DNA from 3 places in the Fictibacillus sp. KU28468 genome. Region 3 is predicted to be linked to each of the others. Evidence: riboswitches for the same ligand, from Rfam matches in the RefSeq annotation. Region 3 holds a riboswitch; each other region holds the start of a gene.
The links. A riboswitch is a leader RNA that binds a small molecule or an ion and turns the genes downstream of it on or off. The one in region 3 is predicted to bind thiamine pyrophosphate.
Positions count from the first base shown of each region.

Region 1 (10,115 bases), 410 kb from region 3:
TTGACTTCCAGGGGCATAACGAATGAATCCTATTATATAGCAGCAAAAGCAGCCCGTTTTATTGGAACGAATAATATTGATAACGCCTCGCGAATCTGCCATTCTCCCTCTAAGACAGCTTTAAACCGGATGCTTGGTATAGGGGCATCAAGCTGCAGCTATAAGGATTGGATCGGGACCGGCGTTCTTGTGTTCTGGGGATCTGTTTCAGCGAACAACCAGCCGGTTACTACAAAGTATATTTATGCTGCCAAAAGAAAGGGAACAAAAGTAATTATCATCAATCCCTATGCAGAGCCTTCCATGGAACGCTATTGGATTCCTTCCATTCCTGATTCAGCTGTATTCGGTACCAAAATTGCTGATGATTTTTATCAAGTAAAGATTGGCGGGGATATTGCACTGATTAATGGAATCATTAAGCACTGGTTTGAGATGGAGCGTAAAGAGAGAGGTTCAGCTCTGGAGCATTCGTTTATTAACGAGCATGTTAAAGGACTTGAAGAGATGAAACGTCATGTGCGCGGTCTGACGTGGGAAAACCTTGAAAAGTCTTCGGGCATAGGGAGAGAGCGAATCTGCGAACTGGCAGAGATCCTGGCCTGCTCAAAGTCGGGTGTATTTGTCTGGTCAATGGGTCTGACCCAGCATAGGTTTGGCACCGATAATGTGTCACAGATTGTAAATCTCGCACTGCTCAGAGGATTTCTGGGCCGGGAAAATTGCGGTTTGATGCCTATTCGCGGGCATTCGGGTGTCCAGGGTGCAGGTGAGATGGGAGCCGATCCCTTTAGTTTGCCGGGCGGCGGATTTGATGAGAGAACACGGCAGCGCGTACAATCGGTTTGGGGTTTTGCTATACCAGACTGGCAAGGAGACATACTAGGCATCAGCCTGGAGAATGCTCTCCTTACTGAAGATGCAGACAGAAAGCTGAAGCTGTATTACATGTCAGGCGGGAACTTTTTGGAGACCATGCCAGATCCAGACTTTGTAAAGTCCTGTCTCGAAAACATAGAAGTCAGAGTCCATCAGGACATCATCCTTAATACATCTACTCTGCTTGATGCCAGGGATTGTGTCATCGTCCTTCCTGCAATGACAAGGTATGAACAGCCGGGTGGCGGGACTTCCACTTCAACCGAGAGAATGGTCTATTTTTCACCTGAAATTAATGGGCCGCGGATGGAAGAAGCACGTCCGGAATGGGAGATCTATAGTGAACTTGCTTCTAGAGTCTGGCCGGATCAAAGGAATATCATGCAATTCTCCGATGCAGAAGCAGTCAGAAAGGAGATTGCAATGGCTGCTCCAAACTATAAAGGGATACAGGATCTTTGCAAAAAAGGAGATGTGTTTCAATGGGGAGGTGCCTGGCTTTGTGAAGGAGGCATTTGCCCGACAGAAAACGGCAGGGGGCGGCTTTTTGCTATTGATCTGCCGGAACAGCGGCAGGGAAAAGGAGAATTTACCATTACGACAAGGAGAGGAAAACAGTTCAATTCCATGGTTTATCATAAAACGGATCCTTTTAACCAAGCATCCAGAGAAGACGTACTCCTTCACTTGAAGGACGTTTTAGAGCTTGGTTTACGGGAAGGAGAATCCGTTGTGGTTTACAATCGGCACGGTTTGTTTCGGGGCCGGGTGAAGATTGCAGACATAAAAAGGCGTAACGCCGCTTTATACTGGCCAGAAGCCAATTGTTTAATCCCTAAAGGAGTTTATGAAAGATCAGCTGGAATTCCGGAATACAATTCAGGAGCCTTAATTGAAAAGGCTGAAGTATTTTATGCCCAAAAAGACAAGGCATATAAAGAGAAAAGGCTGGCTGAGTCAGAATTAGATGATGATTAAGTTCTTAGTAGTATATTTGGATTTTTTTGAATACTATTACTATTTTTGAGCGTAGTGACAGATGATCCCGGCTATGATAAAGTTTTTAAAAGAAAGTCCTTCTAGAATAGACAAAAATAGTTTGGGAGTGGACAGAAAAGTGAACACAGAAGCAGGTCTCAAAAAAGACATAGGGCTTTCAGTGGCGATGTCTCTTGTAATTGGAACAGTGATCGGATCAGGTATCTTTATGAAGCCTGGAAAGGTAATTGAGTATGCTGGAGGCTCCAATATGGCGCTGCTGGCCTGGATACTGGGGGGACTCATCACCCTGGCAGGCGGCCTGACCATTGCAGAAGTTGCCACTCAAATTCCAAAAACAGGCGGGCTATACGTCTATATGGAAGAAGTGTACGGAAAAGTATGGGGTTATTTAAGCGGATGGGTTCAGACGGTCATCTACGGACCTGCTGTCATTGGAGGGCTTGGACTCTATTTTGGCTCTTTGATCGCGAACCTTTTTGGATGGAATGAAAAGACCGGTCCATGGATTGGCATTATAACCGTTATTTTCTTGGCGGCCATTAATAGTTTCGGCACCAAGTACGGGGGAATTGTTCAGAACGCCGCAACGATAGGAAAGCTGCTGCCTATTATTTTAATTATTGTGTTTGGGATCTGGAAAGGAAATGAAGAGGTCCTGAATGCAGGCAGCGGACTAACAGGCGAGATTAGTATGGGAGCAGCCATATTGGCGACATTGTGGGCATATGATGGATGGCTGATGGTTGGTTTTGTAGCAGGTGAAATGAAGAACCCTGCAAAAATTCTTCCTAAAGCCATCGTCGGCGGTATTCTGGTTGTCACTGCAGCTTACCTCCTTGTAAATGTAGCGATGTTTCATGTACTTCCTGCAAGCACGATCGTCGACCTCGGCGAGAACTCTGCAGGCAGAGCAGCTTCCTTATTATTCGGAGATATTGGCGGAAAGCTGATTGCTATTGGAATCGCCGTTTCTATTTTCGGTTGTCTTAACGGGAAAATTCTGACGTTCCCAAGGGTAACGTACGCCATGGCTCAACGCAAGCAGCTTCCGGCATCCCGCTTTCTGGCTTCTGTTTCAGAAAAGTTTGGAACACCGATCCCTGCGACAGGGCTTCAAGTCGTGTTTGCCGTTATTCTGATGCTTGTTTCCAACCCGGATTACCTATCAGCCATGGCGATATTTGCTATTTATATTTTTTACATTTTTGCCTTCTATGCCGTCTTTTTATTGAGAAAAAGAAACAAAGAGAAAAAAAGGACGTACAGCGTTCCTCTGTTTCCGTTTGTTCCAGCGTTTGCGATCATAGGGGCTGGTTATATCGTGATTGCGACGATCTTTGATAATCCGAGGGACAGCTTAACTGCAATCGCTGTGACTTTGTTGGGCTTGCCGCTGTATTGGTATTTAAATAGAAATAAAGGCAAAACTTCAAGTGATGAATTCTTGAAACAACAAGCCAAATAATCGTCATTATCTATTTGCTCTGCTGAGTTTTCAGCAGGGCTTTTTGTTTTATCGAATAAAAAGGCAGCATACTACAGAAAATGAGAAGAAAACAAAGTGGAGGTGAATGAATGGATGAAGATCAGGAAACGTTTAAAACGACGGCCGATTGCAGGTTCAGAAGCTAAAGCTTATGAAAATATTGAAGTTTCTTTACAGATTGATGAAAACCTCGATCACTTGAATAATATCTTAGGTGAGAGCATGGATGTGAAGATCCTGCCCGTTATATGCTCATCATCGTATTTTACTCGCTTCATTTGTGTTCGTATGTCGTCAGAAATGTCAGCAACTTCATGATTTCAAGCGTACTCCCGGATACGAACGCATGGACGTTTCAGATTATGCTGATTCTTGTTTCTCTGTATTCCTGCTATTATGGGTTGAACAATATTGCACGTGTGAACGAATTCTTAAACCCCATCATGGCGGTTCTGTTTATTGCATCGCTTATATTAACGCTGAACCGATTCGATATCAGGTACTTTAAGCCGGTTTTGGAACAGCCTCTTTCTACGGTCATGCAGGGGGCTTATACGACGACCGGTTTTCCATTTATTGAAGTCATATTGTTAGGCACGGTTTTTACGTATGTCAGGAAAAAGAAAAAGCTGATGAGATCCTACCTAAATGCTATTGTCGCGTCAGGAATTATACTCCTCATTACCATTATCGTAGACATAGGCTGTGACGGCTACTACATGGTCAGCCGGACTACATTTCCTACATTTGAACTGATGCGCGCCATTAATATTGTTAAAATTTGAGCGGATCGAGATCCTGATTGCCGTTGTTTGGATCGTCGGGATTTTTGCCAAAATCGTAATCTGTTTTCTTGCTGCTATGATGGGACTGCAGCAGGTTGCCAAGCACCATTCTTATGGACCGTTTCTTCTTCCTGCGGGTTTGCTTGTATGGGCAATGAGCAACCATCAACACAGCAATACGATGGAATTTACCGATTTCGTCGAAAAAACTGGACGCTCTGGTGGTTTACTCTATATATTCTTTTGATTGTGGTGCTGATCATTGGAGTAATCCTTAAAAAAATTAAGAGATCTGAACCATAAAAAGAACCCGCCCATTTGAGCAGGTTCTTTTTTAGTTTAAAGCAGTTTTAAGCTGACGGTATTTTGCAGAAAGGCTGGATGCGGAAGTGCCATAGCGTTTGGCTACTTCAGATTGTGTGGCAGGCTCATTCAGGACGTCCTTGGACGCCAAATAATGAAGAGCGGCTGCATAGGGCTGTTCTTTACGGATAATTGGATTTTGTGTCTTGTTCCACACATTCCAAATTCTTTCTGCCTCATTGTAGATCTCCTCTGATGTGTTCTCTTTAAGCAAAGATAGAACTCTATCAGCCGGCTGCGGCACAGCGTCTTCATCAGCTGCTTTCTCTAGTTTCGACAAAAGAACTTGTAGAGCTTTAGGAAAATCATCTTTCAAGGTTATTTTCAAGTCAGTCAGCGCATCTAAGCGTTTTTGCAATTCTCCCTGAGGAATCTCTGCAAAATCAATGTAAAATTCGTAATGTTCTCCAGTGTAGATAATAGAACCTGCTAGATCGGTTCCGTCGTGTGGAAGAATCTCAGAATTAAATTCGACCGTGTATTTCTGATCGGTCATCATATCTTGTAATAAAAAGGTATTTCGGTTCACTTTTGAGATCATTTTATAAACAGAAGGGAAACTCTTCTCCCAGTCTGCTATGATATCCAAGATTTCCGGCTGTTCTTTCCCTTTTTGCTCTTTAAGGTAATACGAAATTGGTGATCCGCCGTCCTTCACGTCAGAATGGAACATCAGCCAGCAAACCATCAGATTCGCATACGTTTGTTCTTCATCTCTTCCAATCTTGTATTTTTCTATGTAATTGCGTGTTTGGCTCCCCATTTCTTCATGAAAATGGTCAAAGGCAAACTTAGCTAAGCCTTCCTGATGGCGGCTCACTTCCACAATTTTGTTTAATTGAACGGTTGTGACCGATCGAAAACAGCAATTCTTATATTTTTTCCCGCTGCCGCATGGACACGGTTCGTTTCTTCCTGCTTTGTTCATGTTACCCTCCGTACTTCACTGCTCTTGTTGTAAATAAATCACTTTGTAAATACTAGCATATTCGGGTGATATTGCAACTCAAAGCTATAAAATTACCATATATTGTAACGAATAGGTGCTTTGGGTCGTCTATAAATTAAAGGGGGACATGATGATGATAAAAAAGAGAAATCAAAAGTTTATGGCCGTATGGGTGCTGATCGTTTTAGTTCTTGCGTCGTGCAGCAGCAAGGATGAAAACATGGCATCAAAGTCGTCTGAAGGGGGAAGCTCTTCCACCATCATGAAAAGGGAATCCGCTAAAGAAGACAAGCAGCCTGCTGCCGACCAAGGACGAAAAATGATTTACACGAGTGAAATTATAATAAGCGTTCAAAACATTAAGAAGGCCCGGAGTGAAGTGGAACAACTCACAAAACAAATGGGCGGCTATATCGCTGAAAGTGAATTCTTGTCTGAAGAAGAAGGGCAAAATGGGGGTTACCTGAAAATAAGAATTCCAAAGGAAGATTTTCTTGTTTTCACAAAAAAGGCAGGAGAATTAAGTTCTGGGAGCCCTCATGAAATCATAAATGGACGAGATGTTACAGAGGAATATACTGACTTGGAAGCAAGGCTGAAGGCAAAGCGCATTGTTCGTAACCGTTTGGAAAGCTTCATGAAAAATGCAGTAAAAACAGAGGATCTCCTTGCCATATCAAAAGAACTATCAGGAGTGCAGGAACAAATTGAAAAAATCCAGGGCAGAATAAACTATTTAGAGAATCAAAGCGATTTTTCAACGGTTACGGTCCATTTTGATATGAAAAATATTGGGACGAAGAACAATAAAAATCTGAATACCTGGGGAAATTCAATGACCTTATTTAAAGAGACGTGGAATGGACTGGTTCATACTATTTCCTATCTTATTATTGCACTCATTGGATTGTCGCCTGTCATTATCCTTTTCGTGGCTATTGGAGGAGCATGGCTTTACTTAAGAAGAAAACAGCGTTCAAAAAAAGAAACCAAACCGTAAAAGGTTTGGTTTCTTATCCAAGGAATTTTATATATTCATCTGTCAGTTTCATGAACTGTTTTTCATCACGTTTTTCCAGGGCTTCATCTATTTTTTCTTTATAACGTTTCATCTGATGGGCGTGCAGCGACTCATCAAGGATCATCTGAGCAACCATATTAAAAGCGAACGGGTCATTTTTCTTCTGAAGTTTATATTTCACAAGATCGTTCATGTCTTTATTATACGATGTATTGTCTTTCATGCTCTATTCCTCCTTGAACTTTTTTGCAGAAGCTTGTAGGATTGAAAGCTCATGCGTTAGTGGGTTTTTACTAGTATACTTATCAATGGTAATAATAGCAACAGTTTAATCTGAAAATTTAGTTTTTTTCATTTTGCTTCTCAATTTTTAAATCAGCCAGGACTTCATCTACAGAATGGAATTTTTTACTGTCCAGCTGTTCACCGCCTTCCATATCAAATACTTTTAATTCGTAAACATCTTCTGCAGGGTTATATTTGACTTCGACGGGATTGGTGTAATTTCTTGAGAAGGATTCTTCTGTTTGTGAATGACTGTAAACATCTTCTGGATTTTGTTTTAAATTTTGCAGTTTCTCTCTAATATTCATAATTTCTCTCCCTCCAGATTTTCTATCGGGTGTTGTATAAATAATGCCCGTATCCGTTCGTTTTTAAACACAGCAGCCTAACTTTTCGACAAATTTTATCCCTTGTTTGACGCTTTGGCTGCTGTCATATAGGATAGAAATAACATCATACATCGTATACCACTAGGGGAGCTTTGATTTAAAGCTGAGAAAAGAAATGTCTTTGACCCTTTGAACCTGATTCGGTTAATACTGGCGGAGGGAAGTGGCTTAAACTTTTATCAGCTTTCATGTTTAAGCCGCCTTCTCTTCAGATGGCGGCTTTTTAGCGGTCGAAGGAGGTCATGTTCAGCTTCAGTGCACAGGGACCTTAACAGAACGGGCCACTTGCGCTCTTCTAGTGGTGAAAGGAGTTCTTCCATATGTTAAAAACACCAAAAGCATTAACAGTTGCAGGATCAGATTCAGGAGGGGGAGCAGGAATCCAGGCCGATTTAAAGACGTTTCAGGAATTGGGAGCCTATGGAATGTCTGTCATCACAGCTGTGACCGCACAGAATACATTAGGTGTTCAAGGGATCCACCCGGTACCTGTTGAGATGATCATGAAACAGTTAAACAGCATAGAAGAGGATCTTCGTCCTGAAGCTTTAAAAACGGGTATGCTCTTCAGTGCAGAAATTATAGAAGCGGTATCTCATCATATTCGAAAGTATGAATGGAAAAACGTTGTTGTGGATCCTGTAATGATCGCGAAAGGGGGGGCTGACCTTCTGAGAAGGGATGCAGTAGAAGCCCTGAAAAAACAGCTGATTCCTCTAGCCTCGATCCTGACACCGAATATTCCCGAAGCTGAGCAGCTAACTGGAAGAAGCATTTCCACAAAGCAAGACAGGGAGGATGCTGCAAAATTTTTGCATGATTTAGGAGCAGGAATGATCGTGATCAAAGGAGGCCATCTCTCTCATGATAAAGCGCCAGTCGACTTGTTTTATGATGGCGAGAAGATGCATGAGCTGGAAGGAAGAAGGATTGATACACCGCAAACTCATGGAACCGGCTGTACGTTTGCAGCTGCCATTGCTGCTGAACTGGCACTTGGAAAAACCCCGTTTCATGCTGTAAAAACAGCGAAAACTTTTATTCAGGAAGCAATCAGCCACCCGCTTCATATTGGCAGCGGCCATGGGCCGACAAACCATTGGGCATACAGGAGGAATCAGGCATGAACGAACTGAGTGTGCTTTTAGAAGACATTAGAAAGAAAAAACCTCTGATTCATCACATCACTAACCATGTAACGATGAATTTTTTAGCGAACGGCATCTTGGCAGCTGGAGGAAGCCCGATGATGGCTCATCATTATGAAGAGGCTGAAGAAGCCGTCATGGCAGCTGACGCACTGGTTTTAAATATTGGAACCGTTGAACCTGACTTAGTTAATGCAATGGTTTTGGCTGGAAAAAAAGCGAAGGAACTGGGCATTCCTGTCATTTTGGATCCGGTGGGTGCAGGACTTTCCCAATTAAGGAAGAAAGCCGTTGAAGAGCTGGTAGAAAAGGTTTCTCCCGATGTCATTTGCGGCAATGCTGCAGAGATCTCCTTTTTGTATGGAGGTGACTGGGGTGGCAAAGGGGTTGATGGTGAACTATCAGGAAACGATGATGAGCTTGCTTTGCATGCGGCCAGAAAGCTCGGTTCGGTCATTGTCATTACAGGAAAACAGGATGCAGTGAGTGATGGAAAGGAATGCATAGCGATTAGTGGTGGACATGAAATATTGTCTTACGTGACAGGGACCGGCTGTTTTTCAACCTCTCTCATCGGTTTGTTTATGGCCAGATCTCTGGAAACCGGCCTTTCCTGCTGCCTCAGGGCCGCGGGCGCTTTGACGATGCTGGGAATCTGTGCTGAACGCGCTCAAGCCGTTTCGGCAGGACCAGGCTCCTTTCAGACAGCATTATTGGATGAGCTCTATCTATTAAACCCTGAAGACTTGAAAACGGCCGGCAGGTGGAGCTAAGGAGGCTTACAGATGGAATATAATACGCTTAAACAGCAGTTGAAAGTTTATTTTATTATGGGAAGCTTAAACTGCAGAGCTGAACCTGAACAAGTGCTGGAGCAAGCGCTAAAGGGAGGAGCGACGCTTTTTCAATATCGTGAAAAGGGCGAAGGGTGTCTATCATCTGATCAGAAATATGCCTTAGCTCTTATCTTGCAGAAAATCTGCGGAAAATACCATGTTCCTTTTATTATTAATGATGATATCGATCTCATGATCAGCCTGAATGCCGATGGTCTGCATGTCGGGCAGGAGGATGGAGATCTCAATCAAATCCGCAGCCGCATCCCCGATAAAATTCTTGGCGTTTCGGTTCACAATGTTGAAGAAGCAGAAGATGCATTACGGGCTGGAGCAGATTATTTAGGAGTGGGCCCGATTTTTGATACAAGTACAAAGATGGATACGCGTGATGTTATGGGGTTTTCTGTTTTAAAAGAGCTAAGAGCAGCAGGGATTACAGCACCAATCGTGGGAATAGGCGGCATTTTTAGAGAAAACGCATTTGAAGTAATCGAAGCCGGAGCGGATGGAGTATCTGTCATATCAGCCATCAGCCTGCATGTGGATCCAGAGAAGGCGGCAAGCGGTCTGCTTGAACGGGTAGAGAAGGCATGGAAAGCAAGACTCATTAATTAAATAGGGATGTCACCGAACAACCGTGTTCTTCGTACTATAAAAGAGTACGCAAGAAAGAGGTGCCACGATGAAAAAGAGAAGTAAGATATGGGCGTATTCGGAAATGGTACTGCTGTTCCTCGGCTTTTTGCTGGCTCTATGGAATGGAATGTACATTAACAGTCCGGCCCTGTTATTCGGAATCTTAGCTGCAGTATTTTTGTTTCGTGCCATTGAACGATATTATTTCAAACTTAAAACAGAGTTTTTTTTCAATACAGCTATGGTATTAATCTTTATCCTATTGGCCGTTATGCCGCTATTAAAGTGACAGAAGCACAAGCTTCTGCCACTTTTTTTGATTAAAATTAGAAA
Region 1 is NZ_CP110666.1:2,952,632-2,962,746, reverse strand. It holds gene OKX00_RS15385 (FdhF/YdeP family oxidoreductase) at 1-1,857, shown strand, start outside; gene OKX00_RS15380 (APC family permease) at 1,997-3,346, shown strand; gene OKX00_RS15375 (hypothetical protein) at 3,461-3,685, shown strand; gene OKX00_RS15370 (GerAB/ArcD/ProY family transporter) at 3,616-4,152, shown strand; gene OKX00_RS15365 (GerAB/ArcD/ProY family transporter) at 4,139-4,399, shown strand; gene OKX00_RS15360 (YecA family protein) at 4,487-5,443, opposite strand; gene OKX00_RS15355 (DUF4349 domain-containing protein) at 5,595-6,464, shown strand; gene OKX00_RS15350 (IDEAL domain-containing protein) at 6,478-6,708, opposite strand; gene OKX00_RS15345 (hypothetical protein) at 6,827-7,078, opposite strand; TPP riboswitch at 7,233-7,338, shown strand; gene thiD (bifunctional hydroxymethylpyrimidine kinase/phosphomethylpyrimidine kinase) at 7,480-8,286, shown strand; gene thiM (hydroxyethylthiazole kinase) at 8,283-9,080, shown strand; gene thiE (thiamine phosphate synthase) at 9,093-9,761, shown strand; gene OKX00_RS15325 (hypothetical protein) at 9,829-10,071, shown strand.
Region 1: it holds a riboswitch for thiamine pyrophosphate, as region 3 does, so the genes downstream of both, thiD (bifunctional hydroxymethylpyrimidine kinase/phosphomethylpyrimidine kinase) here and thiC (phosphomethylpyrimidine synthase ThiC) in region 3, are expected to answer to the same signal.

Region 2 (10,115 bases), 760 kb from region 3:
CCTTCCCTTCGATTGTTGCCCTCTCTTCATGTTTAACATCGGCCAGATCTTTCAGCTGATGATTGTCATAGCGGAACGGCAAATATTCAAGCAGATCCATCACTGAGACAACCCCAAGCTCTTTCAGTTCTTCTGATTTGCTCTCACCGATCCCATTGATCTCTGTCACTTTTAATTCGTTAAGCTTCATTTTTTATCCAGGGCTATTCCAAATATTTTCGCTTCAAGCTCCCGGGCAGTTGGTGTAGCCGCCAAACCTCCTTGCGCTGTTTCTTTCAGTGCTGTCGGCATGGATTGCCCGATCTTGTACATCGCATCGATGACTTCATCGCACGGAATCCTGCTCTTGATTCCTGCGAGCGCCATATCAGCAGCAACAATTGCATTGCTTGCTCCCATGGCGTTCCGCTTTACACAAGGCACTTCTACAAGGCCTGCAACAGGATCACAAACGAGCCCGAGCATGTTCTTCAGAGCGATAGCCATCGCTTCTGCGGACTGTGAAGGTGTCCCGCCAGCTAGCTCAACAATGGCCGCTGCTGCCATACCGGTCGCTGATCCGACTTCTGCCTGGCAGCCCCCGGCAGCACCTGAAATAAAAGCATTGTTGGCGACTACAAATCCGAAAGCTCCAGAAGCAAATAAAAAGGCGACCATCTGCTCTCTTGTCGGATTTAATTTATCTTTCAAGGCAAAGAGCGTTCCAGGAACCACACCTGCTGAGCCTGCTGTAGGGGTAGCACAGATGGTTCCCATAGCCGCGTTGACTTCATTGGTTGCGATTGCTTTACTGACCGCATCCAGCATGAACTCACCTGAAAGGCTTTTCCCGCTTTTTAAATAATTCTGAAGGAGGATGGCATCCCCCCCAGTCAATCCGGAATGAGATTTAACATCTTCCGTTATTCCTCGTTCAACAGCTTCTTCCATCACCTTTAAGTTTCTGTCCATCTGGCTGATGATTTCATCTTTCGTCCGGCCAGTAAACTCCATTTCCTGCTCAATCATGATATCTGAAATCTTGCATTCTTTTGCCTCGGCAAGTTCCACTAGTTCGGCAACATTACGAAACATACTTACTTCTCCCTTTCAAGGTTACTCATTAATTTTTACCACTTGCTGTACAATTGGCAGCGATTCAATCTCCTCGATGAGTACCGGGTCTATATTTTGGTCTACTTCAATGATCATGAGAGCTTCTTGTCCTTTTTCTTTTCGTGAAACCCGCATGTGGCCAATATTGATCTGATGCTTGGCGAGAATATTTGCAACTCCTGCGATGGCTCCGTATCTGTCGTTATGAACAATCAGCATTGCAGGATGGTTTCCGCTCAGCTTCAATTCAAAACCGTTAAGCTCAACTATTTCTATTTTCCCTCCGCCGATCGAAATCCCAACCAGTTCAATTTTTCCATTCTGGTCACCAAGAATGATCTTTGCGGTATTGGGATGATCGGTCAGTGCATCTTCCTCGGTCATTTTTATATCAATACCTTGCTCTTCTGCCAATGAAAGCGCATCCACAATCCTAGTATCAAAAGTATCAAAATCAAGGATTCCGCCAACGATCGCCACATCAGTCCCGTGTCCGCGGTACGTTTTTGCAAACGAACCATAAAAAGAAATATGGGCATATTCTGGCTTCCTGCCAAACAGGTGGCGGGCGACCCTACCGATTCGTGCAGCTCCTGCTGTATGGGAGCTTGAAGGCCCAATCATGACCGGCCCGATTATATCAAAAACACTTTTGTATTTCATTCATGTCCCTCCGATAAAAATATATAGCTGACATAAAAAATATTCCCTCCATTACTGTATCATAACTCAACAATAATGGAGAGAACATTTTACCTACTCAACTGAGATAATAAAAGGATAAAGCGGCTGGCTGCCTTCATGGACTTCCACTTCTACAGAAGGGAAAGATTCCTCGATAAACTGAACTAAACGTTCCGTATCTTCATCCGATGCATCTTCGCCGGAAATCAGGGTGATGATTTCAGAATCCTCATCAATCATTTCCTTTACAAGCTCCTGAACCGCTTCATCTTTATCCGGCATCGAAGCTACGATCTTGCCGTTCAAGATCCCCATGAAATCGCCTTTTGAAATCTCGACGCCATCAATGGAAGTATCTCTTACAGCAAATGTAAGCTGTCCGGATTTTACGCTTGAAAGCGCGTCTGTCATCTTCTTTTGATTTTCTTCCAATTCGGCTGAAGGGTTAAACACAAGCAGAGCAGCCATTCCCTGAGGAACGTTTTTAGAGCGGACGACGATTACATCCTGGTCGACGATGGATGCTGCCTGCTCTGCAGCCATAACAATGTTTCCGTTATTCGGAAGTACGATTACTTTTTCAGCATTCACTTCTTCAATGGCTTTGACGATATCTTCGGTACTAGGGTTCATCGTTTGTCCGCCTTCAATAACGTAACCGGCACCGAGTGAAGTGAACAATTCTTTAATGCCGCTCCCCATCGCTACGGTAACGATGCCATATGCTTTTTTCTCTTGTTTAGCTTCAGGCATCTTAACGGGCACATGTGTCTCAGATTCCAAAATCGCAGTATGCTGCTCACGCATGTTTTCAATTTTAATGTTGATCAGACTACCATGTTTCTGAGCAAGGGTAAGCATGTTGCCCGGCTGTTCCGTATGAATATGAACTTTTACAAGATCATCATCGGCAACAACAAGCAAAGAATCGCCATGCTCGTTTAATTCATTGCGGAATGCTTCCTCACTGAAAGGCGCCTTCTTTAATTTCTCAGGTTCGAATTTCACCATAAACTCTGTACAGTATCCGAAATGGATGTCTTCGGTTTTCATATGAAGCTGTGCTTTATGGTGCTCGGCATTAACCATTTCCTTCATAGAAGGCGATTGTGGAGAAATTTCAGGAAGGTCCTTTCCTTCCAGCGCGGAAAGAAAGCCTTCATAAACCGTCAGAAGGCCTTGTCCGCCTGAATCAACAACGCCTACTTCTTTCAATACCGGAAGCAAGTCAGGTGTTCTGTCTAGGGAAGCTTTGGCTTCCGTTACAACTTCGTACATGACGAAAAGGATATCATCACTTTTTTTGGCCGCCTTAACGGCACGTTTTGCCGCATCTTTAGCCACCGTAAGAATGGTTCCCTCGATTGGCTTCATCACAGCCTTATAGGCTGTTTCTACTCCGTTCTCAAATGCTCTTGCAAAGTCAGCCGAAGTAATGGTTTCTTTTCCTTCGATTGATTTTGAAAAACCACGGAAAAGCTGGGATAATATAACCCCGGAGTTGCCTCTTGCCCCCATGAGCAAGCCTCGGGAAAAAGAGCTCGCGACTTTACTGATATCGGGAATTATGTTGTTTTGAACTTCTTTTGCACCAGAAGTAATCGTAAGGTTCATGTTGGTTCCTGTATCCCCATCTGGCACAGGAAAAACATTAAGGGCATCTACCATTGCTGCGTTTTTTGATAAGTTTGCGGCTCCCAATGCAACCATGGCCGCAAACTTTTTACCGTCTAAAACTGTTAAAGACACGAACTTTCCTCCTAACTAAGGGGTTGTCACCCTTACACCCTGAACAAAAATGTTTACAGAATCTACTGAGAGACCCAGCATTTGATCGAGGGTATATTTCACTTTTGTCTGTACATTATGGGCTACTTCAGAAATCTTTGTTCCGTAGCTTACAATAATATACATGTCAATATGTACTTCATCTTCTTCCTGCCGAACCACAATCCCCCGGGAGAAGTTGTCACGTCCTAAAAGTTCGGTAATACCATCCTTTAACTGCTTCCTGGAAGCCATGCCTACAATTCCGTAGCAATCAATAGCAGCGCCGCCAGCAATAGTAGCGATCACTTCCGTAGAAATGTCAATCTGGCCGTATTTATTCTTCATTTCGATGGACATGATGAATCCTCCTTTAATCAATCAATTATGGCTAAACCTCATTTTACTATAAAATTAAGTTTTATGAAAGGACAACTCCATTTGACAATAGTCACAAAGCCGTGTCAAGCCTTTTTACTTGAAATGCGAAAAATCATTTGTTGCTTTTCTTTAGTGGTCATGCTACTATAGGTTAGTATTTAACATACGACTGATATGATACAGTTTTACTGTTATAAAGGAGGTACAATTATGTCACGCAAATGTTACGTTACTGGTAAAGGACCTAAAACAGGAAACAAGCGTTCCCACGCATTGAACAAATCTAAAAAGAGCTGGGGAGTAAACGTTCAAAAAGTCCGCATCTTGGTTGACGGGAAGCCTAAACGTGTTTATGTTTCTGCACGTGCCCTTAAATCTGGAAAAATTGAACGCGTTTAATCGCTCTTAAGACAACGGCATCCCCGTTGTTTTTTAATTTCCAAAAGAAAAAAGCACCCATCAAGGGTGCTTTTTTCTTTTGGATGGAATTGATTATCCTTTTTTAAATGAACCTAAAACCGCACGTACAAATCCCCCTAAAAACCTAGGCAGTTTAATGGTGTAAAATTTCATCATACCCCTCCTCCAGGCCCTTTGAAAAATAAGACATTCCCTAATAAATATATTCGCTTTTATAAAAATAGTACCATGCGGCCCGACGCATAAAATATTAATCATGGCTCTTTACCAACATTAATATGCCGCCCGAGAATGAATAAGTACCACTTTTATTTACAAGCTCATTGGAAATGCAGAGAGTAGAACCCATCGGCAAGTATTGATCCTGAAGCGGATATTTGAACCCTTTTAGAGTCAGGCCGGTAACAGGTCCGATAAATGGAAGGAATGAGACATAAGAGAACTCCGGCTCTTGTTGTATGATATGCAGTCCTGGTGCTGATAAGGCAATCTTATTCTGCCTGTCCCATATTTCAATGTTAATTCCGGCTTCGAGTCCATGAAGGAGCAATTGGATATTGGCCAATTCATGATCCAGGCGCCCGCCCGTAGCACCCATGAGCAGGATCTGCTCCGGTTTTTGCTCCAGTGCCCAATCAAGGGCCAGCTCTAGATCGGTTTTATCCTTTTCACTGTCATACTCAAATGAAGGAAGGTTAAATGAAGCCATCCATTCACGCTCACTTCTGTTCACAGAATCGAAATCTCCAAATACACAGCCAGGTATGATTCCTTTTTTCAACAAGTAGAATACACCGCGGTCAACACCCGCCCAGACTGCCTTTTCGCCGGCAAATAAAGAGAGGTCCGGCTGCCTTTCTTCCGGACCTCCTGCTAAAATGATAATTTTCATGCCGCGTTAACAACTCTTGGATCGGTCCTGTGCAGCAGCCGCGGTGCTGTTTTTGTCAAGAAAATAAAAGCAGCTGCAGTGATCAAAGCAACCGGGATCATGTATGAAGCATTATACACAATGGAGTACAGGACAGGGTTCATGCCTTTTGGGGCGTATGATGCAAAGAATATGACTCCTGATACAACATGGGAGGCCAAACGGAGCAGGCTTCCGAAGGCGATGCCTGCCACAATCGCTGAGATCCTCCTTTTAGATTGGCTTGCCGAACTGACTTTAAACACCCCGGCAAATCCAGCCAATAGGAACGCGAGAGGGTAATCCAGGATCAAACCAGCGGGATTATATCCTGCAGTTCCATCAACCAGGATTTTAACCATCCCGACAATCAAACCAGTTAATACTCCGCCAGGGACCCCTCTGCGGAATGCCATTAAAAAGATTGGCAGCATCTCCAATGAAACTGAGCCTCCATTTGCCCAAAGCCCTTTAAATTGAACAAAACTAAGTATGATGGCCAACGCTGACATCATCGCCACTTCAGTCAAAAACATAATTTTTTTACTCAAATCAATCTCCTCCTAAACTCGTTAAGAAAAGAAAAAAGCAACCGGCATGTGAATGACGGTTGCTTAGCGTAAAAACAACAGCGACTCCACATTCCTACGCAGGCATGATCCTGCTTCAGGTTCAAAGGGTCGGGAGTGTACTCCCCTCTCAGCCCCTGTATGGGACTCCCCCTGTGGTTACTTTTTTCAATTATTCTCTAATATATTATACACCACGAATGGTACGGATTGCACCCTTTATGTCTTTTTGCCCATAAATGGCTGATCCCGCTACAAGTACGGTAGCTCCAGCTTTCTCACAAAGACGGGCAGTCTCTGCGTTCACCCCGCCGTCTACCTCAATTTCAACGTTCAAGCCTTGCTCCTTGATCCTCGCAGATAATACTTCAATCTTTGGAAGCACAGCGTGGATGAAGGATTGTCCACCAAAGCCTGGATTTACAGACATGATGAGTACAAGGTCTATATCAGCCAAAATATGCTGAATGGTTTCAACAGGAGTAGCAGGATTTAATACGACCCCTGCCTTTTTTCCCTGCTCTTTAATTAATTGAATGGTCCGATGAAGGTGCGGACATGCTTCAACATGAACAGTAATGATATCAGCACCTGCTTTTGCAAACTCCGGGATATACCGGTCAGGGTTTTCAATCATTAAATGGACATCAAATGTCAGTTCAGTGAGCGGCCTGATTGCTTTAACGACTAAAGGTCCCATCGTAATATTCGGCACAAAATGCCCATCCATCACATCGATATGGATATAATCAGCACCGTTTTCTTCCACTGCCTTAATTTCTTCACCGAGCTTTGAAAAGTCTGCGGAAAGAATGGAAGGCGCAACTTTTACCATGCTAGTACCTCCGTTTTTGATCCTTGATTTCCTGCAAAAATTCAAGATAATGCTCATAGCGGAACGATGGGATCTCTCCCTCTTCCACTGCTTTTTTTACTGCGCATTTCGGTTCAGAGCTGTGAGTGCAGCCGCGAAACTTGCATTGTGATACCCTCTGTTTCATCTCAGGGAAGTTGTAGGAGAGCTCTTCGGTTTCAATTTCTACAAAGTCCAATGAGCTGAACCCAGGAGTGTCTGCGATCAAGCCCTCTTCAAAAGGAAGGAGTTCAACATGCCTCGTTGTATGCTTTCCGCGTCCAAGATGATCTGATATGTCATTCGTCTCCAGCATGAGTTCAGGCATCAGCGCATTCAAGAGAGACGACTTCCCTACCCCGGACTGTCCTGCGAAGACGCTCGTTTTTCCTTTAAATATCGGTTTGATGTCATCCATGCCGGCCAGCGACATCGCAGAGGTTGGAATGACCTCATAGCCGAGCTTCTTATAAGCAGCGATGTAATTTTCGATTTCCTTCTGATACTCTGCACTTTCAATCAAATCCATCTTCGTAATGCAGATCACCGGCTGAATGCCATTGTCTTCGATATGGACAAGGAAACGGTCCAGCAGCGAACTTGAAAATTCCGGCCGGACGGCAGAGAAAACGAGAATTGCCTGGTCAACATTTGAAATTGGCGGCCGGTTTAACTCGTTCTTTCTTTCCTTAACATCCATAATGTATCCGTCTGTCGGATTGGAGGATTCAAATACGACCCAATCTCCGACCACTGGCGTAATTTTCTTTTTACGGAAATTGCCCCGGCCTCTGCATTGAAAGACTTTGTCATTGTATTGTACATAATAGAATCCTGCGACTGATTTAATAATTCTGCCTTCAGTCTTATTGTCCATTGTTCGCTCCTTTGAATTTACCTTCCTTCGCATCTTGATAATTAAATGTTTTGGATGCCTGCTCTTTCCCATTTAAATAAACGGTATAGGAAGCATCATGGTCCGGCGAGACGGTCAAAGGCACCATATACTCTTTCGTCTGGGAAATTTCTTCTTCTACGAAAACAGCATTTTCCTCTTTGGCATCGCTGTAAACAATTCTGACCTGGAATTGTTTATTCTCATCACCCTTTGAAACTTCAACCGTTATTTTATTATTAAATGTGATGTCTTCCTGATCATCAGGCTTTGGTTTGGGCTTCGGTTCTGGTTTCTTGCCCTTTGAAATAACGACATCAACCGTAGAACCTTTTTTGACATTCGTATAAGGTGAAGGTTTTTGCGAGATGACCTTTCCTTCTTCTACGGTATCAGAGTACTCTTTTGTAAAGTTGACTCTAAGCCCTTCCTGCGAGATGTATTTCTCAACATCTTCTTTCGAGGAATTTGACAAGTTCTCAAGCTGAATCGAAGGCGGGCCGGTACTGACACGAAGAATCACCTGTATTTCGCTTGGATTGACTTTTTCCTCTTTATCCGGGCTCTGTGAGACGACCTCACCCTCAGGAGTTTCCTCTGATTCCACCGGTATGGTCTCAATGTTCTTGCTATCGTAGCCTCTTTCGTTTAAGAGGTCTCGTGCAGCATCTTCACCCATTCCGGTAAGATCCAGCATGTCCACTTTCTTAAAGCCTTTAGAAACAAAAAGTGTAACCGTGCTGCCTTCTTTAACCATAGAATGCGGATCAGGATTCTGTTTTATAATTTTCCCCTGTTCCACATCTTCATCGTAGCGCTCTTTACGCTCGACGTTAAAACCGAGCTTTGCGAGCCGCTCAAACCCGTATTCGTAATCTTTGTGGATAACATTGGGAACAGAAACATCTTTCACTTTAAACCATCCAGGCATGACCACAAAAGCAGCCGCTCCAGCACCTGCGAGCAAAAGCAGTAAAATCAGCAGTACAAGCCACCATCTTTTTTTCTTCTTTTTGGCCGGTGGTTCAGCGGTTTCTTTTAGATTTGAAGCTGGCTTTTCGACTGCTTTGTTCATGGATACCGGAGGCATGACCCGTGTAGCATCTGCCGCATCATCAAAATTGCTCCACCGCTGCTCATGCAGACGGTGAGGAGAGAGCGCCGTATCCAGGTCGTCCATCATTTCAAGAGCACTGTCATACCGGTACACCGGATTTTTTGTCAGTGCTTTAAGAATAATATTTTCTACACTCTGCGGAATTTCCGGATTGATTTTCCTTGGCTCGGGAACTTCCTCCTGAAGATGCTTAAGGGCTACGGATACCGGTGATTCCCCTGTAAACGGAACCCTGCCTGTCAGCATTTCAAACAGCACAACACCTAGGGAATAGATGTCCGATTTTGCATTGGCCACTCCCCCTCGCGCCTGTTCCGGAGAGAAGTAATGGACCGATCCAAGCACTGAGTTCGTATGGGTAATCGTTGCGGATGTGATGGCGAGAGCGATCCCAAAGTCTGTTACTTTTGCCAATCCATGCTCATCAATTAAGATATTATGGGGCTTGATATCCCTGTGTATGATCCCATGCTCATGAGCTGCAACCATTCCTGAGGCAATCTGCCTGATAATCTGTATGGATTCTTCAACAGACAGGCGGCCGTGGTCCCTGATGTATTGTTTTAACGTTTTCCCTTTTACATACTCCATGACTATGAAGTACACATTATTTTCCTCTCCCACATCAAATATGCTTACGATGTGAGGATGGGCGAGACTCGTTGCCGCTTCAGCCTCTCTTCTGAATCGTTTGATGAACTCCTCGTCGTCTGAAAACTCTGATCGAAGTATTTTAACCGCAACATCCCGGTCAAGGATTAAGTCCTTGGCACGGTATACGATTGCCATTCCGCCATCACCGATGACTTCAAGCAACTTATAGCGGCCGCTTATACGCTTGCCAATCATTTAACTTACTCCCTTTTCCGGTGTCTGGGGCGTATAATGGACGAGTCCAATCGTGATATTATCCTCTCCTCCGGCCTCATTTGCAAGGTTCACAAGTCGATCAGCTTTATCTTCCAACGAGAGGTTGTCATCATTCAGTATGTTTTCCATCGTTTCGCGGGTTACTTTGTTAGAGAGGCCGTCTGAACATAACAAAACGATATCTCCCTCGCCCCAGGAAATCGTTTGAATATCCACATCAATATGGTCATCCGTTCCAAGGGCCCGCAAAATCACATTCTTTCTAGGGTGATTTTCCGCTTCTGTTTCCGATAGCTGCCCTGACCGCACCAGCTCATTAACGAGGGTATGGTCTTCGGTCTTTTGAATCAGCTTTTTTTCAGAAAAATAATAAACGCGGCTGTCACCGATATGTAAAATCGTTAAATAGGAAGGTGTGCAAAGGGCTCCGACAAGTGTTGTCCCCATCCCGCTGCAGTCAATATTCTTATTTGCATACTGATGCAGATCCAAATTGGTCTGTGTTACGGTTTCTAAAAGCCATTCTTCAGCCTTTACAGGAGTCTCTGAAATTT
Region 2 is NZ_CP110666.1:2,602,369-2,612,483, forward strand. It holds gene recG (ATP-dependent DNA helicase RecG) at 1-190, opposite strand, end outside; gene sdaAA (L-serine ammonia-lyase, iron-sulfur-dependent, subunit alpha) at 187-1,074, opposite strand; gene sdaAB (L-serine ammonia-lyase, iron-sulfur-dependent subunit beta) at 1,096-1,758, opposite strand; gene OKX00_RS13485 (DAK2 domain-containing protein) at 1,852-3,528, opposite strand; gene OKX00_RS13490 (Asp23/Gls24 family envelope stress response protein) at 3,544-3,906, opposite strand; gene rpmB (50S ribosomal protein L28) at 4,138-4,326, shown strand; gene spoVM (stage V sporulation protein SpoVM) at 4,420-4,500, opposite strand; gene OKX00_RS13505 (thiamine diphosphokinase) at 4,598-5,239, opposite strand; gene thiT (energy-coupled thiamine transporter ThiT) at 5,236-5,808, opposite strand; TPP riboswitch at 5,883-5,990, opposite strand; gene rpe (ribulose-phosphate 3-epimerase) at 6,014-6,661, opposite strand; gene rsgA (ribosome small subunit-dependent GTPase A) at 6,663-7,556, opposite strand; gene pknB (Stk1 family PASTA domain-containing Ser/Thr kinase) at 7,546-9,540, opposite strand; gene OKX00_RS13530 (Stp1/IreP family PP2C-type Ser/Thr phosphatase) at 9,541-10,115, opposite strand, start outside.
Region 2: it holds a riboswitch for thiamine pyrophosphate, as region 3 does, so the genes downstream of both, thiT (energy-coupled thiamine transporter ThiT) here and thiC (phosphomethylpyrimidine synthase ThiC) in region 3, are expected to answer to the same signal.

Region 3 (10,115 bases):
GGCAAGCCAGCCAATAAAAGCGAGAACGATCCAGAAAGGAAGACTGGCGAGCGTCATGCCAAGTACCCGCTGATAAGCATCCAACCGACCTCCGCATAACTCCATCATTTTTCGATTACCGAGCGGATAAGCAAACGAAGCGACTAACACAGGAAGTGCTCCTAGCAGCACATCATTGAACGAAAGTGTTCTTGCCTGCTCCATCTGCATCAGGACAATGCCAAGAAGGATGATCAACGACATGGAGAGCCCCTTAAACGGAATCTTCCCTCTTACCGATTGAAGCCCTTGTGATGTTTGAACCTGTTCCTTAAAAAAAGGAACGAGAAGTGAGCCTGAGATAATGGTAATCTGCCACGTTCCGGCGATCAGCCATCCAGGTTCATAGGCTGCAGCAAAACAGATGGGAGCATAAAATAGGCCGAAGCCCACCAAACTCCATAACAGCCAGCTTTTCGGCTGTTCTTTCATGGTCTGCATCAGCTGGCCCAAGTTTCCCCTTAACATTACAATAATCAGCAGAAAGGGCACCATGAAAAAATAGCGAAGTGAAGCGCTCCAGATCCAGCTTCCTCCTGATAATTCCATTAAACGGTTTAGCACAAATGTAAAGGCAAAAAAGAAAGCAGAGCAAATTCCGACGATGACAGGCCGCATGGAGTACACCTCTCTCTTCATTTTTGAATCAGCAGTTCTCCGAGACTCAGCCAGTTTACTTCAGTCAGGAGAGCTGTTTTCTCACTATCTTTTTCTATGCAGGCTTCAATGATTTGTTCATGCTGCTGTATCGAATTCACCCCTTTTACGGAGCCGAATTGGGCCATTTCTAAACGGCGGATCTTAGCGGTACTTACCTCCAGCGCTTTCACCAGCTCAGGATTTCCGGCTGCTGTTAGAAACACCTGATGAAAATCTTCATCCGCTTGAATGGCGGCTATAACATTCCTTTCTTCCATAGCAGATCTCAGCTTTTGATTTTGTACTTTTAATTCTTTAATATCCTTTTCCTCCAGAAGTGGAACGGCAAGTCTGGCGGCTAATGCATGAAGTGCTGCAACGACGGTAAATGCATGGTTCGCTTCATCGTTATTTAACGGAGCGACTCTTGTCGCGGAACCCGGCATCGCTTCGACTAGTCCTTCATCTTCAAGTTTTTTTAGAGCCTCCCTTACCGGTGTCCGGCTGATGCCGAATTGCTCCGCAAGATCTTTGTCATGCAATCGTTCCTCAGGCTCCAGTTCTAATAAGAGTATTGCGTTCTTCAAATGATGATACACTTCTTCTCTTAATGATAATCGTCTAATTGGTTGAATATTTTTCATAAAACCAATATATCGCATATCAATTGACAACTCAATAAAAAAACCAGTGCAAAAGCCACTGGTTTTGTTCTATTGAATTCTTTCCCGTTTGTACACAATTTCTCCATCATATACATCTCCCGTTGGCAGATAGTCTAGCCTCTTATACAGTACGGCTGCCCTCTGGTTCTCTTGATGGACCGTAAGCCGTGTTTCACGGGAATGAGGAAACCTCTCCTCAATCCAAGAAATCATTTCAATCATCGCTCTTTTTCCATATCCCTTCCCCTGATGCTTTTCATCAATGAGAAAACCATTGATCCAATACATGTTATCATTCTGCTCTTCAAATGCATGCATGATGAATCCTACCATCATTCCTTCTGCATAGATAGCAAACGGAAGGTACTCAACATCATCGCCGTCCGGCTTAATATAGACTTTAGCCAGCGATACAGCGACAGAAGGCACGAAATGCTCCTGCTCTTTTTTCACTTTTAACTGCAGCGCTTCTTCCCAGTTGCCGCGATCGACAGGTTTTAACTCAATCATGAAGTCTCCCTCCCGCTAGTTTACTATAAGGGTGCCAGGCACCATTATAAAAAACGGCTCCGCCTATTAGGCAGAGCCGTTATTGCACTTATGCTGTTTTTCGGAACTTTCCTGAAATCCCGATCGCAAAAGAGATAATCGTTGTAATTAATAAAGCTTCTGTAATTGAGCTGAGAATCGTATTCAAAGACATAACGCTGTAAATCTGTATAGAGACTCCGATCGGAACGCCAAGAAATAAAACGACAGAGCCAAATATTGCATTTTTTAAAGTAAACAATGATGTACGGTGGGCCCAGTCCAATACTCGCAAGCTTAATACCCAGAAAATACTGATCAATGACCAGAATAACAAAATAGAAGCTATGAACGAGTGAGAAGTCAGCCCGAACAGAACGTGTTCTGAATAAAGATTGATATTCATAAAGACTTCAATTGTCTGATAAGCACCAACACCGAACAAAAGGATAAGATAGATCAAAGCGAACTCCATACCTTTATGCCCCCGGATTCTCCGTTTCAGTGAATTCATCATCTTTCCCCCAAAAAAATGACTTAATAGTTATCATCTTATCATACAAAAAAAGATTTTGATTTTAAACCTGTTTTTTAAAAATTTTTGCAAATTAACGTTAAATGGTAAAAATGTACTACTTTTTATTCCTTTTTAAACAAAGCTGTCCATAAATCCGGAACACCGAATGTTGAACTTCCTGCACCCATCACTTTCATCCTTCTAACCTCTACTGCCGTAAAGCTCCTGAAAATAGTTTTCAGCTTTTCCTCTGTATAGCCCAATCCGCCCATCACCGATCGCGCCCGGTACACCTCCCAGTCTGAAATTTCCGAGCCTCCCAAACTGCCGCCCATCACAAAACAAGTCACCGCAAAATGGCCGCCTGGTTTTAAAGCTCGGTTTACAAGTTCCACATAGGTCAGCCTGCGATGCGGGGCAAGGTGATGAAAACAGCCTGAATCATAGATGAAGTTATAGGATCCGTCCTCTATATCCAGATTAAAGATATTCTGATGAATAAAATGAATAGGCAGCTTTTGGTTCAGCGCTCGCTCCTTTCCCCAGTCCAAGGCTTCTACAGACAGGTCAACCGCATCCACCTCGCAGCCTTTTTGAGCAAGATAAATCGCGTTTCTCCCCGGGCCGCAGCCTAGTTCAAGCACTCTGCCTGGTCCTAACCGGCCATTGTCGAAGTATTCAACCAAGTTTTCATCAGGCACATTATGAAAAAAAGGAATCTTTTTATTACGGTCACGATAAAATTCATCCCAAAAGGGTACCGGATCTCTTAATAAAGAATCCAGCATGTGCAAGACATCATCTTGATTTAAAATGTTCTCTGATTGATTCAAATGATCTTCTCCCCAAACTTAGTCAATTTACCTTCCTTATTCTTTTCTATAAAAATACTAAAAATCCTTTATTATCCATACCAATCGAACCCTGAATACATCTTTCTAACGCTGTTTAAAAGCCCCAAAAAGCGGCATAGACGCTATTTTACCCCCTATTTAATACCCGTGTATCATCTTTCTGAATTTCCCCTTACAGATACCTTAAACCAACTCAAGGGGCCGGCGGTAAAAAAGAGAAGAGCTAGTGACAGCTCTTCTCTTTTTGTACTCTTTCATTTTCTTTTATAGAAGTGTTTCAGCGCCGTCAATGTAGATTTCTGTTCCTGTAATATGACCGGAGCGTTCAGACGCAAGAAACAAAACGAGATCGGCGACTTGTTCAGGTTCCCCAGGCTTATGTTCAAGGGGCTGGTTTCCTTCTGGATAATTAACCGGAATCGTAATCTCCTTTACCGCTTCGGTTGCATCTGTATTTTCTCCGATGTTGGTATTAATGGCACCAGGACAAATCGCATTCACTCTTATCTTATACCGGGCAAGCTCGAGAGCAGCCATTTTCATAAAAGCAACCTGTGCTGCTTTCGATGAACTGTATGCAGCCATCCCGAATCCGTGAAACTTACGAGTTCCATTAATGGAACTCGTGATCACAATGCTTCCTCCTGCTTTTTTCATATAGGGAATAGCATGCTTAACGGCTAAAAAGGTGCCGTTTAAGTTGGTGGATATGGTGGTGTTCCATTCTTCAAGCGACAAAATTTCTATTGGAGCAAGAGTCCCGTTAATCCCGGCGTTGGCAAATAGAACATCCAGCCTCCCCCACTTCTGTACCGCTTGCTCTATTCCTCGCTGCACCTCATGAGGGTTGGAAACATCGATTTCCGCAGCCATCGCCTCCCCGCCCGAATCCTTAATCTCCCCTGCCACTTCTTCTGCTCGTTCTTCTTTTACATCCATCACGCAAACCTTTAAGCCTTCCTTCCCCAAGGCCAGGGCTGCTGCTCGTCCAATTCCTGAACCGCCGCCTGTAACAATGGCCACTTTTCCTTCTTCTTTCTTATAGATACTCATCATCTACCTCCTCTTTTTCATAGGCTGTTTTCGTAACCTTTGTTGCTCTTGAGAGTGGCTGACTTCCGTTCCAGGATGCTCGCTTTCCGCGGGGCGTGCGGTGAGCCCCACGGCGCAGGCACCTTTGGGTCTCACCTGTCCCGCTGCTCCCGCAGGACAAGGAAGGCTGCGGCAGCGTTATATCGCACGAAGAAAATGCGAAATTCATTTTCGAGGAGTCTCGCACCTTGCACTCCAATCAACTTAGCAATAAAGGTTCTTTACAAAAATGTTCCCAAAGCAACAATTTTTTAGAAAAGAGCCTTTTCATATTAAATACCCACTTATTTCGGTTTTGCCCGATAATAATAAAAAGCAGAATCCTTTCCAGCTGCTAAGGCTGAGCAACTCGTTGGAGCCTGCTTTATATCAAAAAAGTTTTCTAACTTAGTAGTTCTTCAAGAACCCTGGCATTTTCTTTTGCAGTAGTGACAAGGTCTTTTTCAAAATGCTCCTGTTCCACAATGTACCATGATACATTCAATTCATTGCCCTTTTTGATGATAGATTGTAAATCCAATTCTCCATTTCCTAAAATCGTGCTTTGTTTTTCGGTCCCTTTTACTGCCATGTCCTTCATGTGTAAAGTAACAAGACGTTTCCCAAGCCTTTCCATAAACTCAGCAGGGTCATAGCCTGAATAGGCTGCCCAATAGCAATCCAATTCAAAGGAAACCAGTGAGGGATCGGTCTCATCCAATAAAATATCGTAACCTGCAGCACCCCCATGATCAACAAACTCAAAATCATGATTGTGATACCCTAATTTCAACCCTTCGCGATTCAATAAATACCCTGCATTATTTAAAATCTCAGCTGCTCGTTTATAATCTTCTATATTCTTTCGATTCTCTTCCGTCAGATATGCCAGGATTAATAAGTCGTTTCCAAGTAACTGATTGTATTCAATCTGGCGTTTGAGTGCATCTCCCTCAAGCTGATCGAGTCCGATGTGGCTGCCTGCCGGTTTTAAATCATACTCATCCAGTGCCTGCTTTAACACCTTTGCTGAAGTGTCATAATAACCGGCAAACTGTGCACCATTATACCCCCACGATGAAACTTCTTTTAGTGTGCCAATGAAATCTTTTTCACAAAGCTCTCTTATCGTGTAAAGCTGCAACCCTCTTTTATGCATTTCTAATTCCTCCTTTATAAAAGTCTTTCACGAAACGATTCGAGATTATCTTAATAAATATTATTGCTTCATACAATATTTTTTGAAATATTCTTAAAATATAACACGCTGCACAAAAAAACCCGTCTGCCTTTTGGCCGACGGGAATCTCACTCTAATTATGATATTGTTTGATGTCCAACGGAATGGCCAAACGTTCTTTGGCCTTTGCATCATAGGAACGGTAATGGGAGATCACCTGATTATTTTCATCTACTCTGCATTCTAAAACCTTATGCTCATTTCCTTCCTTTGTTTCCAGAAGTAGATCAACGTTCCCCAGATGCAATGAATAAGTGTAATACGTAAGTCCGAGAAAATCGTTTCTTTCTTTATGGGTCTCAGGATGAAGCATGATGAAGGTCGCCAAGTCAGTAACCGTCATCGCCGGCTCGTTCTTGATCTTTCCGAGGATCTCCCTGAATCCATCAGAAGCTTGCCCCACTCTTTGCTCAGTCCAGTTTAATGTATTCTGCAGCCAATTTGTACCCAATATAAATCCTCCCTGAATCTTCCTTTTTCATTATCATTGCCAAAGAGCGGTGTTTTCTATGCTTTATTTGGGTGCCAGGCACCGTTTATGCGCATAAATGGTGTCAGGCACCACTGCTCTTTCTTCAGGGAACCTGTACAGGATTTTTTCTGTATAGCTGCATCTCATACAGATGCGTTCATCGGAGTTTGAGGTTTCGAGAAATACATGGCGGCATTTTCTCTGAATCTCCTGCAGCTGCATTTCCAGCAGAGCAATTCTTTCACGAAGGATAGAAATGGTGCTCATGAATAGATATTCGAGCCTTTGTCATGAAATTCCTTGGCTTTTTCCCGCATTCCTTCCTTTACATCTTTTTCCTGACCCGAAAGTTCTTGTGCAGACATATTTCTTAGATCATGTGAAATTTTCATAGAGCAGAATTTTGGTCCGCACATGGAACAAAAATGAGCGGTTTTTGCACCTTGTGCAGGGAGGGTTTCATCGTGATAACCCCTTGCCTTCTCAGGATCCAATGATAGATTAAACTGATCTTCCCATCTGAATTCAAATCTAGCTTTTGAGAGAGCATTATCCCTCTTCAATGCTCCTTGATGGCCTTTTGCCAAATCTGCTGCATGGGCAGCGATCTTATAAGCGATCACTCCCTCCCTGACATCATCCTTGTTCGGCAGCCCCAAATGTTCCTTCGGCGTCACATAGCAAAGCATAGCCGTTCCGAACCATCCAATCATAGCAGCCCCAATTGCGGAAGTGATGTGGTCGTACCCAGGCGCAATGTCTGTCGTCAGAGGCCCTAGTGTATAGAAGGGCGCCTCATGGCAGATCTCCATTTGCTTATCTACGTTCTCCTTGATCTGATGCATCGGCACATGCCCCGGTCCTTCGATCATGACCTGCACATCATGTTTCCAGGCGATCTTTGTGAGCTCTCCCAACGTTTCCAGTTCTGCAAACTGTGCCTCGTCATTGGCATCCGCAATCGAGCCGGGCCGTAATCCATCACCCAATGAGACGGAGATGTCATACGCTTTACAGATTTCGCAGATGTCCTCGAAATGAGTATATAAAAAGTTTTCCTGATGGTAAGCGAGACACCATTGCGCCATGATGGATCCGCCCCGTGAAACGATGCCCGTGACCCGATTGATCGTTAATGGCACGTACCGCAGCAACACACCAGCATGAATCGTAAAATAATCGACTCCCTGCTCGGCCTGTTCAATGAGTGTATCACGGTAGACTTCCCAGGATAAATCCTCCGCTATTCCGTTCACTTTCTCAAGTGCCTGATAGATCGGAACGGTGCCAACAGGGACCGGAGAGTTTCTGATGATCCACTCTCTTGTCGTATGGATGTCTTTGCCTGTAGACAGATCCATGATTGTATCCGCTCCCCAGTAGGTAGCCCATGTCATTTTTTCAACCTCTTCCTCAATGGACGAAGTCACAGCAGAGTTTCCGATGTTCGCGTTGATTTTCACATGAAAGTTCTTCCCGATAATCATCGGTTCCAGTTCCAGGTGATTAATGTTGGCAGGGATGATGGCCCTCCCGCTCGCCACTTCGCTTCGAACAAAATCGGCTTCAAGCCCCTCCCGGATCGCAATGAACTCCATTTCAGGCGTAATGATCCCTTTTTTTGCATAATGCATCTGAGTAACATTTCCGCCACCTTTTGCCCGCATCGGCTTAAATGGGCGAACCGGAAACACATGACCCGCATGAGACTGCTGTCTGTAGCCGTTGTCCTCCGGTTTAATTCCGCGCCCATCGTATTGCTCTGTATCGTTCCTGTCTCTCACCCAATTTTCCCTCAGCAAAGGCAGTCCTTTTTCAACATCTGCAGCATAATTCAAATCTGTATAAGGTCCGCTCGTATCATAAAGGACGACGGGCGGGTTCTTCTCATCTCTTCCTGATGTCTGTGTATCCGCCAGACTGATCCTTCTCATTGGCACCCGGATGTCGGGACGGGATCCGGTCTTATACACTTTGGTGCTGTTTGGAAACTGTGATTTTAATGAGAACTTGCTTTCGTTCTGTACGTTCATGCAACTTCCTCCTCGTTTTTTCAAAAATTGAGTCCAAAGTTACACACAGCATAAAAAAAAATCGGGTTCTAGTAAGAAGAACCCGATAGGATAGACAAAGAAAAATATACGATATGTATATATGACTTCGACTCCTACTTCCCTACGCTGGTATAACCCAGATCAGGTTCAAAGGGTCAAAGAGCTTATTCTCTCTTCTCTCAGCCCGGCTGACGGGCTCCCCTAGCAGAAAACGTATTCTGTTTTCAACGTAATCATAGCTTCTCTGCTTTTCATGCACAATCCGTCTTTTGGCACAGGTATTTATTCACTGTAGTCGTTTAACCGCCAAAATATGTATAGACTTTCAATTAACAGAAAAGTTCAACTTGTTTGTTTGCCATTGAAAAGGTGTTTTGGTCATGATTTACTTTAACGAGGCATAAAAGGTGGTCAATCATAGTGGAATATGCAGTACTTTTTTTCTTCTTTCTATCGCTTTCCCAATCATTCATTCCTTTAACTGCCTTCCCTTATTTCAAAAAAGAAAAAAACGGTATCGGCCAGAACCGATTTTTGAAAAAAGTGTCAGTATACTCATTCCTTGTTACAATGAGTAGAAAATCATTGCAACATCCGTTGAAAACATGAAAACCTTAACCTATTCTTCGTTAGATATCTTTTATATTAATGACGGCTCAACTGATGCTTCACTTGGAAAACTTATATACGCTTTATCCCAAATGTTTTCTTGAAAGATTTGTGAACGAGGCAAAAAAATTAGCACATATTAGTTTATTTTGACTGAAAAAGAGGAATAAAGTATCAGGAAGAATTTTTCCATATTCTAAACGAGCAGGGCAGGGTTAACTTATGCTAAAAAAAACAGAGGTAATGCTGTTCATGAAGGAAATCGCCATGCTTACGGATGAATATTTACGTTGCAGAGACCGGTTTCTGAAGGAACAGATAAAAAATGATATCGATTTTCTGCATTCAGTGATTCATTCATAATTTCATTTGTTCATGATGAACACTGTTTTGTTCTTTACTTTTCACTTGTGTCTGTGTTTGAAATTCCACCCATAAAAAAACCCAGAGAGCCGTTTTTTGCTCTCTGGGTTTTCTTAGTTTTTAACGACCGTGCGTTCAATAAGAAGTTCGATCGCGTGCAGCTGTCCCAAATGATTGGATTCATGAAAAACAGCCATGTTTGCTAGTTCACGGAATGTTTCCAGACCAAGGAACGGCTTTTTCAATTTTTCATCCAGTGCTTCTTCCGGGATGTCTTTAATTCGTACGAGCTGATCCTGCAGCTGAGTGACCAGTTCTTCAACGGATGGAACATTTCCCTTCCAGTCTGCCGGCTTTGTTCCTTTGCCAAACAATTCTACATAGTTTTCGGGCAAATGAGCTGACTTTTTCGGAAAACCGAAAAGAAACTGCTCAGTTACGGTTAAGACATGTCCGATGTGCCAGTGGATGGTATTGTTGAATCCTTCCGGCTGAACATCAGCCATTTCAGCGGGAACTGCGCTGGCATTTTTCAGAAAAAATCCTCTTGTCATTTCAAACTGCTTGTAAAGGTACTGATTCATTATGATCATCTCCTCGAATATCTTTATCTTCTTTTCTACTGTAACAAAAAATCCTCTAAAAAAGCAGAGTAAAAGGTCTGGCTCTATTACGCTCTTTTTTCAAGATCCCTTGCTGTTTGACTCATTTCTACCCTTTTCTCATCCTTCAACGTACCAAATAGTGCATCCACAAATGGATTGGACACTCCATACCAGTAGTTTTCATTTTTATAATGATGAAGCGTATGTGTCTTTTTCAGCCACTTGCCGAATCTGGAGTTAGGTTTGATCGGCCGGTGCGCGACATAGTGCTTCCATTCATAAACGAGGAGCATACAGACGAGTCCGCCCGCAAATGGCAAGCTGATTAAAATGGAGCCCGTTATAAAATAAAATAGGGCCGAAAGCACAAACAGACTGGGAATGCTGTACCAGATTGGCAGAAAAAGGAGTTTCAGGTCATCTGGAAACTTATGATGATCATAATGTAACCGCTTTAAA
Region 3 is NZ_CP110666.1:3,366,527-3,376,641, forward strand. It holds gene OKX00_RS17635 (DMT family transporter) at 1-657, opposite strand, end outside; gene OKX00_RS17640 (GntR family transcriptional regulator) at 675-1,340, opposite strand; gene OKX00_RS17645 (GNAT family N-acetyltransferase) at 1,392-1,853, opposite strand; gene OKX00_RS17650 (hypothetical protein) at 1,942-2,388, opposite strand; gene OKX00_RS17655 (class I SAM-dependent methyltransferase) at 2,511-3,176, opposite strand; gene OKX00_RS17660 (SDR family oxidoreductase) at 3,507-4,295, opposite strand; gene OKX00_RS17665 (sugar phosphate isomerase/epimerase family protein) at 4,717-5,472, opposite strand; gene OKX00_RS17670 (hypothetical protein) at 5,627-6,004, opposite strand; gene thiC (phosphomethylpyrimidine synthase ThiC) at 6,289-8,058, opposite strand; TPP riboswitch at 8,181-8,292, opposite strand; gene OKX00_RS17680 (hypothetical protein) at 8,911-9,051, shown strand; gene OKX00_RS17685 (DinB family protein) at 9,165-9,635, opposite strand; gene OKX00_RS17690 (sterol desaturase family protein) at 9,722-10,115, opposite strand, start outside.